Regions from separate parts of the Streptomyces sp. 6N223 genome, predicted to be linked through region 2. Evidence: predicted binding sites of a transcription regulator. Region 2 holds the regulator's gene; the other holds the start of a gene.
What was found. Region 2 encodes HrcA, which represses chaperone genes, less so after heat shock. Its sites were predicted from a motif close to TTNGCACTCNGNNNNNCNGAGTGCNAA; they were not measured.
Positions count from the first base shown of each region.

Region 1 (6,234 bases), on a different contig from region 2:
GCCGGGGCGTCAGAGCCCGCCCCGTGCCCGTGGCCTCGCGGCCGGCTCCCCCCGAGCCGGGCGCGCTCGCCGCCAAGGTGCGCACCATGGCGCCCTCCATGACCCGCTCCATGCAGCGGGTGGCGGAGACGGTCGCGGGCGACCCCGCGGGCTGCGCCGCGCTCACGGTCACCGGCCTCGCCGAGCGCACCGGCACGAGCGAGGCCACCGTCGTCCGCACCGCCCGGCTGCTCGGCTACCCCGGGTACCGGGACCTGAGGCTCGCGCTGGCCGGCCTCGCCGCCCAGCAGGCGTCCGGCGCCGCGCCCGCCGTCACCGCCGACATCTCGGTGGACGACCCGCTCGGGGACGTGGTCGCCAAGCTCGCGCAGGACGAGCGGCAGACGCTGGCCGACACCGCCGCCGCGCTCGACCTCGCGCAGCTGGAGGCGGCCGTCACCGCCCTGGCCGCCGCCCGCCGGGTCGACGTGTACGGCGTCGGCGCCTCCTCGCTCGTCGCCCAGGACCTGGCGCAGAAGCTGCTGCGGATCGGGCTCATAGCCCACGCCCACTCCGACCCGCACCTGGCGGTCACCAACGCCGTCCAGCTGCGCGGCGGAGACGTGGCCGTCGCCGTGACCCACTCGGGCCGCACGGTGGACGTGATCGAGCCGCTCCAGGTGGCGTTCGACCACGGCGCCACCACCGTGGCGGTCACCGGCCGGCCCGACGGGGAGGTCACGCAGTACGCCGACCACGTGCTGACCACCTCCACCGCGCGCGAGAGCGAGCTGCGCCCGGCGGCGATGTCCAGCCGCACCAGCCAGCTGCTGGTGGTGGACTGCCTGTTCATCGGCGTCGCCCAGCGCACCTACGAGTCCGCGGCCCCCGGGCTCCACGCCAGCTACGAGGCGCTCGCGCACCGCCACTCCCCCCGCGAGCGCTAGGCACCGCGCGAGCCACCGACGGCGGAGCCCCCCCACCGCCCACAGCCCGTACCCCACCCCGAGAGAGCCGCTCCACCATGTCCACCAGCCCCTACGGCGAGTTGCGATCCGAGCTCGACGCGCTCACCACCGAGGCCTACCGACCCGAGCTCGCCGAGATCGACCGGCGGACCACACTGGACATCGCCCGCCTGATGAACGGCGAGGACGCGGGCGTGCCCGCGGCCGTCGCCCGCCAGTTGCCGCAGATCGCCGCCGCCATCGACGCGGCCGCCGAGCGCATGGCGCACGGCGGCCGCCTGCTGTATCTGGGCGCGGGCACCGCCGGCCGCCTCGGGGTGCTGGACGCCAGCGAGTGCCCGCCGACGTTCAACACGCCGCCCGGCGCGGTGGTCGGGCTGGTCGCCGGCGGCCCGGAGGCGATGGTGACCTCCGTGGAGGGCGCGGAGGACAGCCGGGAGCTGGCCGTCGCCGACCTGGAGCGCCACGGCGTGGGCCCCGGCGACGTGGTGGTGGGGATCTCCGCCTCCGGGCGCACGCCGTACGCCGTGGGCGCGGTCGAGCAGGCGCGCGCCGTGGGGGCGTTGACGATCGGGCTGTCGTGCAACGCCGACTCGCCGCTGGCCGCCGCGGCCGACCACGGCATCGAGATCGTGGTGGGGCCCGAGCTGCTCACCGGCTCGACCCGGCTGAAGGCGGGCACCGCGCAGAAGCTGGTGCTCAACATGATCTCGACCATCAGCATGATCCGGCTCGGCAAGACCTACGGGAACCTCATGGTCGACGTGCGCGCCTCGAACGAGAAGCTGCGCGCCCGCTCGCGCCGGATCGTGCGGCTGGCGACGGGCGCGCCCGACGAGGCCATCGAGGAGGCGCTGACCGCGACGGGCGGCGAGGTGAAGAACGCCATTCTCACGATCCTGGGCGGGGTGGACGCCGCCACGGCGGCCCGGCTGCTGGACGAGTCCCGGGGCCACCTGCGGGCGGCACTGATGGCGGCGCGGCCGTAGCCGTCAACGGGGCATCTCCCCGCTTAGCCGATCGTGTGATTTAAGAGCCCCCGAGCAGCTCATTTAACACTATGGAAACATGAGAGCCGAATGCTCGCTGGTGTCTCAACCCCCAAGCCAACGAAAGGACATGAGAGACATCATGCGTAAGTTGCGTAGCCTCGGCACGAGGGCGGCGGTCGTCGGCGGTCTGACCGGACTGGCCGTCATGGTGAGCACCGCGGGCTCGGCCCAGGCCGCCCAGATCGACACGGGCCTCGCCCCGACCGTCGGCGCCCTGGCGCACCTCCTGGCGACCCTCGGCATCTTCCTGTAGGCCGGTAGTCCGGCAGTCGTCTTCCTCCTGAAGACACCAGCACAAGGGCGGCACCCCGTTGGGGGTGCCGCCCTAGGTCGTGCCGGCCGTCGGCCTTCCGGCGAGTGACTCGCTCAGAAGTCCATGCCACCGCCCATGCCGGCGCCGGCGTCCGCACCGGCCTTCTCCTTCTCCGGCTTGTCGGCGATGACCGCCTCGGTGGTGAGGAAGAGCGCCGCGATGGAGGCGGCGTTCTGCAGGGCGGAACGGGTCACCTTGGTCGGGTCGGGGATCCCGGCCGCCAGCATGTCCTCGTACTCGCCGGTGGCGGCGTTCAGGCCGTGGCCCGTGGGAAGGTTGCGCACCTTCTCCACCACGACGCCGCCCTCGAGGCCCGCGTTGATCGCGATCTGCTTCAGCGGGGCCTCAAGCGCCAGCCGGACGGCGGCGGCACCGGTGGCCTCGTCGCCCTCCAGCTCCAGCTTCTCCAGCGCCGAGCCGGCCTGGAGCAGGGCCACGCCGCCACCGGCGACGATGCCCTCCTCGACGGCGGCCTTGGCGTTGCGCACCGCGTCCTCGATGCGGTGCTTGCGCTCCTTCAGCTCCACCTCGGTGGCGGCACCGGCCTTGATGACGGCCACGCCGCCGGCCAGCTTCGCCAGGCGCTCCTGGAGCTTCTCCCGGTCGTAGTCCGAGTCGGAGGCCTCGATCTCGGCGCGGATCTGGTTGACCCGGCCCTGGACCTGCTCGCTGTCACCGGCACCGTCGACGATGGTGGTCTCGTCCTTGGTGATGACGACCTTGCGGGCGCGGCCGAGCAGGTCGAGCGTGGCGCTCTCCAGCTTCAGGCCGACCTCCTCGGAGATGACCTGGCCGCCGGTGAGGATGGCGATGTCGCCGAGCATGGCCTTGCGGCGGTCGCCGAAGCCCGGGGCCTTGACGGCCACGGACTTGAAGGTGCCGCGGATCTTGTTGACCACGAGGGTGGACAGGGCCTCGCCCTCGACGTCCTCGGCGATGATCAGCAGCGGCTTGCCGGACTGCATGACCTTCTCCAGCAGCGGCAGGAGGTCCTTCACGCTGCTGATCTTGGAGTTGACGATGAGGATGTAGGGGTCCTCGAGCTCGGCCTCCATGCGCTCCATGTCGGTCGCGAAGTACGCCGAGATGTAGCCCTTGTCGAAGCGCATGCCCTCGGTGAGCTCCAGCTCGAGACCGAAGGTCTGCGACTCCTCGACGGTGATGACGCCTTCCTTGCCGACCTTGTCCATGGCCTCGGCGATCAGCTCGCCGATCTGGGTGTCCCCGGCCGAGATGGAGGCGGTGTTGGCGATCTGCTCCTTGGTCTCGACCTCCTTGGCCTGGCCGAGCAGCGCCTCGGAGACCTTCTCGACGGCCGCCTCGATGCCGCGCTTCAGCGCCATCGGGTTGGCGCCGGCCGCGACGTTGCGCAGGCCCTCGCGGACCAGGGCCTGGGCCAGAACCGTCGCGGTGGTGGTGCCGTCACCGGCCACGTCGTCGGTCTTCTTCGCGACCTCCTTGACGAGCTCGGCGCCGATCTTCTCGTAGGAGTCCTCGAGCTCGATCTCCTTGGCGATCGAGACACCGTCGTTGGTGATCGTGGGGGCGCCCCACTTCTTCTCCAGGACGACGTTCCGGCCCTTGGGGCCCAGCGTGACCTTGACGGCGTCGGCGAGCTGGTTCATACCGCGCTCAAGGCCCCGCCGCGCCTCCTCGTCGAACGCGATGATCTTGGCCATGTGAAGTGGTCCTCCCATATACGGGGGTGGATTGCTCCGGACCGCGATGGCGCCCGCGACGGACGGCCCGCCGCCCCTGTGGCACCCTGCGCCACCTGGACGGCGGACCTCACCGAACCGGTCCTTGCTGTCACTCTCACAAGGAGAGTGCTAACGCCCATGATTAGCACTCGCCCCCCCAGAGTGCAAGCCTGCCCGAAGGGCAGTCGGTGAGGGGTGGTGGCCGGGCGACGGGAGGGCGCAAGCCTGCCCGAAGGGCAGTCGGTCAGGGGTGGCGGTCCCCGGAGGCGCACATGGTGGGGCCCCGCGCCCGGTGGCCGGGGGCGGGGCCCTTGTAACGTGACGGATGTGCTATGCGGCTGGTGTGTGGTGCGGTCGGCGGTTCAGGCGGTAACCCGGACCATGTCGGCCTGTGGACCCTTCTGTCCCTGCGAGATCTCGAACTCGACCCGCTGTCCCTCTTCCAGGGTGCGGTAGCCGTCCATCTGGATCGCGCTGTAGTGGACGAACACGTCCGCACCACCGTCTACCGCGATGAAGCCGTATCCCTTCTCCGCGTTGAACCACTTGACGGTGCCCTGAGCCATTCCTAACTCCCCTATTGCTGGCCCTTTCACGAGACCGCACTTCGCGGACCCGGGTCATACTTCACAGACCCCACCCCCGGGCGATTGGGGGTGTGCGCCGGAACGCTCGACCGCCGCTGAATGTATCTGGACGTACGCCCAGTGCAACAGGTCATTCGGACGAGAAATTATGATGAGTCAGAACGGGGCAAGTGGCCCATAATAGCTGAAAGTTGAATCTTTTAATGCGGCGCAACCGCGCCAACCAGACAATTGGTACGTCGACTTTCAGCCTTAATTCCGCGCGATGTGTCGCGAATTCATATGCGAGTGGCGCCGTTTGCCGGGTGGGACGACCCGCGCGACCCCGCGCGATCACCCTATCCCGCCCCGCACACGCCGCTGCCCCCGGGTGGTCACCCGGGGGCGGCGCGTGATAGGCGTGACGGTCCGTCGTCCGTCGTCCGTCGTCCGTCGTCCGTCGTCCGTCCGCTCAGCCGCCGGCGACGGCGGGGATGATCGACAGGCCCGCGCCGTCCGGCGTAGGGGTGTCGAGACCCTGCGCGAACCGCACGTCGTCGTCGTTCACGTACACGTTCACGAAACGCCGGAGCGCGCCCTGCTCGTCCAGGACCCGGGCGCCGATGCCCTGGTGGTTCTTGTCCAGGTCCGCCAGCACCTCGCCCACCGTGTCGCCCTCGGCGGTCACCTCGGCCTGCCCGCCGGTGTAGGTGCGCAGGATGGTCGGGATTCGGACGGTCACGCTCATGCCAGGCCAGCCTTTCGGAACGACTCCAGATTCGGGCGGATGGTCGCGGTCGGGCCCGCCGTCGGGGCCACCGCTTCCAGGGTCTTCAGGCCGTCGCCGGTGTTCAGCACGACCGTGGTCAGCGAGGGGTCGAGCACCCCGTTCTCGATCAGCTTGCGGGCCACGCCGAGCGTCACGCCGCCCGCCGTCTCGGCGAAGACGCCCTCGGTGCGGGCCAGCAGCCCGATCGCGTCCAGGATCTGCCCGTCGGTGACGTCCTCCACCGCGCCGCCGGTGCGCCGTGCGATGTCCAGCACGTACGGCCCGTCCGCCGGGTTGCCGATGGCCAGGGACTTGGCGATGGTGTCGGGCTTCACCGGCCGGACCACGTCGTGCCCGGCGCGGAACGCCTGGGAGACGGGCGAGCAGCCCTCGGCCTGCGCCCCGAAGATCCGGTACGGCCGGTCCTCCACCAGGCCGGTGGCTATCAGCTCCTTCAGCCCCTTGTCGATCTTGGTCAGCTGCGAGCCCGAGGCGATCGGGACGACGAGCTGGTCGGGGATCCGCCAGCCGAGGCGTTCGCAGATCTCGAAGGCGAGGGTCTTGGAGCCCTCGGCGTAGTACGGGCGGAGGTTGACGTTGACGAAGCCCCAGCCCTCGCCGACCGGGTCGCCGATCAGCTCGCTGCAGAACCGGTTCACGTCGTCGTAGGTGCCCTCGATGGCGACGACCTGGCCGCCGTAGATCGCGGCCATGACGACCTTGCCCTGCTCCAGGCCCTCGGGGATGAAGACGCAGGAGCGCAGCCCCGCGCGGGCGGCGGCGGCGCCGACCGCGCCCGCCAGGTTGCCGGTGGAGGAGCAGGACAGGGTGGTGAAGCCGAAAGCGCGGGCGGCCTCGACGGCACAGGCCACCACCCGGTCCTTGAA
Region 1 covers NZ_JBQQCA010000025.1:37,538-43,771, reverse strand. Annotated here, with positions in the region: gene ACTWQH_RS17270 (MurR/RpiR family transcriptional regulator) at 1-926, shown strand, start outside; gene murQ (N-acetylmuramic acid 6-phosphate etherase) at 1,004-1,936, shown strand; gene ACTWQH_RS17260 (hypothetical protein) at 2,079-2,252, shown strand; gene groL (chaperonin GroEL) at 2,366-3,991, opposite strand; gene ACTWQH_RS17250 (cold-shock protein) at 4,375-4,578, opposite strand; gene ACTWQH_RS17245 (ubiquitin-like small modifier protein 1) at 5,051-5,326, opposite strand; gene thrC (threonine synthase) at 5,323-6,234, opposite strand, start outside.
Region 1: groL (chaperonin GroEL) is a predicted target of HrcA. The motif match lies at 4,119-4,145, and genes of this name have one in related genera.

Region 2 (6,234 bases):
CGCCGAGCGCCGCGTCCAGCGAGGCCCGCCAGTCGTCGTCCGTCTCGCCCGGCGTTCCGTAGATCAGGTCCAGGCTGACGTGCTCGAAGCCCGCCGCGCGCGCCCACCGCACGCACGCCTCGGGGCGGCCGGGGGTGTGGGTGCGCTCCAGCACGTCCAGCACGTGCTGGCGGGCGCTCTGCATGCCGAACGAGACGCGCGTGAAGCCCGCCTCGCGCAGCGCGGCCAGCGAGGCTTGGGTGACCGAGTCCGGGTTGGCCTCGGTGGTGACCTCCGCGCCGGGCGCGAGGCCGAACTCCTCCCGGACCGCCGCCAGCATCCGCGCCAGGTCGGCGGGGGGCAGCAGCGTGGGCGTGCCGCCGCCGACGAAGACCGTCGCCACCGGGCGCGGGTCGTCCCCCAGCACCTTGCGGGCCAGCCGCACCTCCTCGGCGAGCACCGAGGCGTAGTTCTCGCGGGAGGCCAGCTCCCCGCCCGAGCCGCGCAGCTCGGACGCCGTGTAGGTGTTGAAGTCGCAGTAGCCGCAGCGCGTCGCGCAGTACGGCACGTGCAGGTAGAAGGCGAGGGGGCGGTCCGCGGCCCCGGCGAGGGCGTGCCCCGGGAGGGCGCCGTCGGAGGGCACCGGCTCGCCGTCGGGCTGGACGCTGGGCATGGTCCCCATTGTCCGGCATTCGTCGTCCGGCAATCGTCGTCCCCCATCCGCCCGTGCCTCCCGGCTCAGGCGCCGGGTCCGCCGGGCCCGCCGGGTCCGCCGACCGTGACGTGGTCGATCAGGTGCTCCACCGGCCCCAGCAGCCCGGGGTCGAGGTCGCGGTAGTCGCGGACGCTGCCGAGGATGCGCCGCCAGGCCGCGCCCGTGTTCTCCGGCCAGCCCAAGGCCCGGCAGACCCCCGTCTTCCAGTCCTGGCCGCGCGGCACCTCCGGCCAGGCGGCGATGCCGACCGCCGCGGGCTTGACCGCCGCCCAGATGTCGATGAACGGGTGCCCGAGCACCAGCACGTCGGGCCCGCCGGCCTCCGCCGCGATCCGCGACTCCTTGGAGCCGGGCACCAGGTGGTCCACGAGAACCCCGAGCCGGGCCCCGGGGGAGGGGCCGAAGGCGCGCACCACCGCCGGGAGGTCGTCGATGCCCTCCAGGTACTCGACGACCACGCCCTCGACGCGCAGGTCGTCGCCCCACACCTTCTCGACCAGCTCCGCGTCGTGGCGCCCCTCGACGTAGATGCGCCCGGCGCGTGCCACGCGGGCGCGGGCCCCCGGCACGGCGAGCGATCCGGACGCCGTCCGGGCGCGGCCGCCGCCGGAGCCCTCCCCGGGTCGCGGGCGCGGCGGGACCAGCGTGACGACCCTGCCCTCCAGCAGGAAGCCCCGCGGGTCCATGGGGAACGCCCGCGGCTTGCCGAAGCGGTCCTCCAGCGTGACGGTCGGGCCCTGCGCCGTCTTCTCGCAGCGGATCACCGCCCCGCAGAAGCCGGTGGTGACCTCCTCCACCACCATGCCCGGCTCGGCCGCCACCTCCGGGACGGGCCTGGGCCGCTTCCACGGCGGCGTCAGATCGGGGTCGTACTGTCGCATGGCGTCAGTCAACCACTCCGAACCGGCGGGCCAGCGCCCCCCGTTGCGCCCGGACGAAGGCGGCGTCCACCACCGCGCCGTGGCCCGGCACGTACCGCGCCCGCTCGCCGCCCAGGGCCAGCAGCCGGTCCAGGGCCGCCGGCCACCGCGCCGGACGGGCGTCCTCCCCCGCCTGCGGCTCGCCGGACTCCTCGACCAGGTCGCCGCAGAACACCACCCGCGGCTCCCCCGGAACCACCACCGCCAGGTCGTGGCCCGTGTGCCCCGGCCCGGCGTTCGCCACCACCACCTCCCGGCCGCCGCCGAGGCCGAGCACCAGCTCTCCGCCCCCCGCCACCTCGACGACGTCCGGCACAGCGGCCCGGAGGGCCTCCGCCGCCTCCGCCGCCTCCGCCTCGTCCATTCCGTGACGCACCGCGTCCGCCGCCAGCGCCGCCGGCGCCAGGTGCCCGGACAGGCCCGCCGCCCCGTACACCTCGGCGCCCGCGAACGCCGCCGCGCCGAGCACGTGGTCGAAGTGCGGGTGGGTGATCACCAGCCACCGCACCGGCAGCCCGCCGGCACCCGGGATCCCGGCAAGCTCCCGCCGCAGCGCCGCCCCCGCCCGCGGCGAGGGCCCCGCGTCCACCAGCAGCAGCCCCGCCTCGCCCGCCACCACCCCGACCGTCTCGTCCCACCCCGGCAGCCTCCGCCGCCACACCCCGGCCGCCACGTCTTCCCAGGCCTGGCCGGGAACGCCCTGTTCGCTCACCACAGGTCGACGTTAAACGCCCCTCGCGCCCTCCTGTTCACGCCGGTCGCGCGGTACCGTCGTTTCCGTCGCGCTTTCCCTCGTCGAGCTACCCGGCCGTACACTGGAGCAGGGATTGGCACTCCACACGGATGAGTGCCAGTGCGGCGGGCGAACCACACGGCCGGGACGGGAGGTGCGCACATGCTCAGCGAACGCAGACTTGAGGTGTTGCGGGCCATCGTCCAGGACTATGTGGGCACCGAGGAGCCCGTCGGCTCCAAGGCCCTCACCGAGCGGCACAACCTGCGCGTCTCACCGGCCACGGTGCGCAACGACATGGCCGCCCTGGAGGAGGACGGGTACATCGCCCAGCCCCACACCAGCGCCGGCCGCGTGCCGACCGACAAGGGGTACCGGCTCTTCGTCGACAAGCTGGCCGACGTCAAGCCGCTGTCCGCCGCCGAGCGCCGCGCCATCCAGAACTTCCTGGCCGGCGCCGTCGACCTCGACGACGTGGTGGCGCGCACGGTGCGGCTGCTCGCGCAGCTCACCCGCCAGGCCGCCGTCGTGCAGTACCCCTCGCTGACCCGCTCCACGGTGCGGCACGTCGAGCTGCTGCCGCTGGCTCCCGCCCGCCTGATGCTGGTGCTGATCACCGACACCGGCCGGGTGGAGCAGCGCCTCATCGACTGCCCCGCCCCGTTCGGCGAGACCTCCGTGGCCGACCTGCGGGCCCGGCTCAACGCCAGGATCGCGGGCGAGCGGTTCACGGACGTGCCGCGGCTGGTGCAGGACCTGCCCGAGGCGTTCGACACGGAGGAGCGCGGCACGGTGCAGACGGTGCTCTCCACCCTGCTGGAGACCCTCGTCGAGGAGACCGAGGAGCGGCTGATGATCGGCGGCACCGCCAATCTGACCCGCTTCGCCCAGGACTTCCCGCTGACGATCCGGCCGGTGCTGGAGGCGCTGGAGGAGCAGGTGGTGCTCCTGAAGCTGCTGGGAGAGGCCACCGACTCGGGCGTCACGGTGCGTATCGGTCACGAGAACGCACACGAGGGCCTCACCTCAACATCGATCGTCTCGGTGGGCTACGGTTCGGGTGACGAAGCGGTCGCGAAGCTGGGCGTGGTCGGACCGACCCGCATGGACTACCCCGGAACGATGGGAGCGGTGCGCGCAGTGGCACGGTACGTCGGACAGATCCTCGCGGAGAACTAAGTGGCGGCGGACTACTACGCGATCCTCGGTGTGCCGCGCGACGCCTCGCAGGAGGAGATCAAGAAGGCCTTCCGCAGGCTGGCGCGCGAGCTGCATCCGGACGTGAACCCGGATCCGAAGACCCAGGAGCGGTTCAAGGAGATCAACACCGCCTACGAGGTGCTCTCGGACCCGCAGAAGAAGCAGATGTACGACCTGGGCGGCGACCCCCTGGGTCCGGGCGCCGGCGCGGGCCCGGGCGCCGGGTTCGGAGCCGGGTTCGGCAACTTCTCGGACATCATGGACGCCTTCTTCGGCACCGCGACCCAGCGCGGCCCGAAGTCGCGCACCCGGCGCGGCCAGGACGCCATGATCCGCCTGGAGATCGACCTCAACGAGGCGGCCTTCGGCACCACCAAGGAGATCCAGGTCGACACCGCCACCGTCTGCGGCACGTGCAACGGGGAGGGCGCCGCGCCCGGCACCTCCGCGCAGACCTGCGACATGTGCCGGGGCCGCGGCGAGGTCTCCCAGGTGACCCGCTCCTTCCTGGGCCAGGTCATGACCTCCCGGCCCTGCCCGCAGTGCCAGGGCTTCGGCACCGTGGTGCCCAACCCGTGCCCGGAGTGCGCGGGCGACGGCCGGGTCCGCACCCGCCGCACCCTGACGGTGAAGATCCCGGCGGGCGTCGACAACGGCACCCGCATCCAGCTCGCGGGCGAGGGCGAGGTCGGCCCCGGCGGCGGCCCCGCCGGCGACCTGTACGTGGAGATCCGCGAGACCCCGCACGCCGTCTTCCAGCGCAGGGGCGACGACCTGCACTGCACCGTCACCATCCCGATGACGGCCGCCGCCCTCGGCACCAAGGTGCCGCTGGAGACGCTCGACGGCATGGAAGAGGTCGACATCAGGCCGGGCACCCAGTCGGGGCAGTCCATCCCGCTGCACGGCCGCGGCGTCACCCACCTGCGGAGCAACGGGCGCGGCGACCTCGTGGTGCACGTGGAGGTGCAGACGCCGGCGAAGCTGGACCCGGAGCAGGAGGAGCTGCTGCGCCGCCTGGCGAAGCTGCGGGGCGAGGAGCGGCCCACCGGCCAGTTCCAGCCGGGCCAGCAGGGCCTGTTCTCCCGCCTCAAGGACGCCTTCAACGGGCGCTAGGCGGGCGTGGGGATCGTGACCACGGCGCCGGTTTTCGTTTACGAGGGCCTGATGGGCGCCCGCGTCGGCGGCGTGCTGCGCCTCGGCGGGCCCGAGGGCCGTCACGCCGCGTCGGTGCGGCGGCTCCGGGCGGGCGAGGAGATCGTGCTGACGGACGGGCGGGGCAACGCCGCCGCCGGGACCGTCGCCGCCGTGGAGGGGCGCGAGGCGCTCAAGGTCGCGCTCGCGCGGGTCTGGCAGGAGCCGTCGCCGCGGCCGTGGCTGACCGTGGTGCAGGCGCTGCCCAAGGGCGACCGGGGCGAGCTGGCCGTCGAGACCATGACCGAGACCGGCGTCGACGCCATCGTGCCCTGGGCGGCCGCGCGCTGCGTGACGCAGTGGCGCGGCGAGCGCGGCGCGAAGTCCCTCGCGCGGTGGCGCGCGACCGCGCGGGAGGCGGGGAAGCAGGCGCGGCGTGTTCGCTTTCCGCAGGTGGGGGAGGCGCACACGACGCGGGAGGTCGCGCGCGAGCTGGGCGGCTTCGTGGCCGTCCTGCACGAGGCGGCGGCCGAGCCGCTGGCGACGGCGGAGCTGCCGGAGACCGGCGACATCACGGTGATCGTCGGCCCCGAGGGCGGCATCACGGACGAGGAGCTGGCGGCGTTCACGAACGCCGGCGCGCGGGCGTACCGCCTCGGGCCGACGGTGCTGCGCACCTCGACCGCCGGCACGGCCGCCGCGGCCGTCATCCTCGCCCGCACCGGCCGCTGGGGCTGAGCCCTCCAGCGGGGGACGGGGCGGAGCCCCGAGGGCGGGTACGCGGGACCCCTCCCCCGCCCAACGCGAAACCCTGGGCGGCGAATTGGCGTCTCACGATCCGCCACCCTAAGGTGACGCATCTCATATGAGGGGCGAGGGAGAACACGACGTGCCACAGCCGGAGCTGGTGAACACCGGCAAGCTCGCGGACGAACTGAGGGAGCTGGCCGGGAGGGACGAGCTCGAACTCAGACGCGACGAACTGAACAGCCTGGCCGAGGATCTGAGCGGGGGTCACGATCTCGCCTCGTGGGCGGAGGTGGACCTGATAGCCAGCTTCGCCCGGCCCGAGAGCCTGGCCGTACGCCCGCGCCCCGCCCGCCTCGGTCCGCTGCGCCGCCTGAGCCGGTTCCTCAGCTCCCGCCCCTGGCAGCAGCCGCGCGCGCTGGCCGGCCGCCTCTGGAGCGGCCTGCGGAAGCGCGCCGTGCGCGAGGATCTCGTGGAGGGCATCCTGGGCGTGCTGGTGTTCGCGCCGCTGCTGTTCACCTGGTGGGGGCTGTGGGAGGCCAGCCAGGCCTACGCGGAGCTCCGCGAGGAGGACGAGGAGCAGGCCACCCGCCCCTTCCTCCAGCTGTGGCAGTCCGGCTTCGAGGGGCGCGCGGGGGCGCTGGGGCGGTTCGACAACGTGGCGTTCCTGGCCCTCGTGGCGATCTCGGCCCTCCTGATCACCGCCGTCTGGCACGCCTGGGCACGGGCCAGGGAGGAGCGGGAGCGCGAGCGGCAGCGCGAGGAGCGCGAGTACCTGCTCGGCGAGCTGACCGCCGTACTGGCCC
Region 2 covers NZ_JBQQCA010000057.1:21,948-28,181, forward strand. Annotated here, with positions in the region: gene hemW (radical SAM family heme chaperone HemW) at 1-652, opposite strand, end outside; gene ACTWQH_RS26970 (DUF3097 domain-containing protein) at 718-1,575, opposite strand; gene ACTWQH_RS26975 (MBL fold metallo-hydrolase) at 1,580-2,329, opposite strand; gene hrcA (heat-inducible transcriptional repressor HrcA) at 2,510-3,526, shown strand; gene dnaJ (molecular chaperone DnaJ) at 3,527-4,663, shown strand; gene ACTWQH_RS26990 (16S rRNA (uracil(1498)-N(3))-methyltransferase) at 4,715-5,419, shown strand; gene ACTWQH_RS26995 (hypothetical protein) at 5,571-6,234, shown strand, end outside.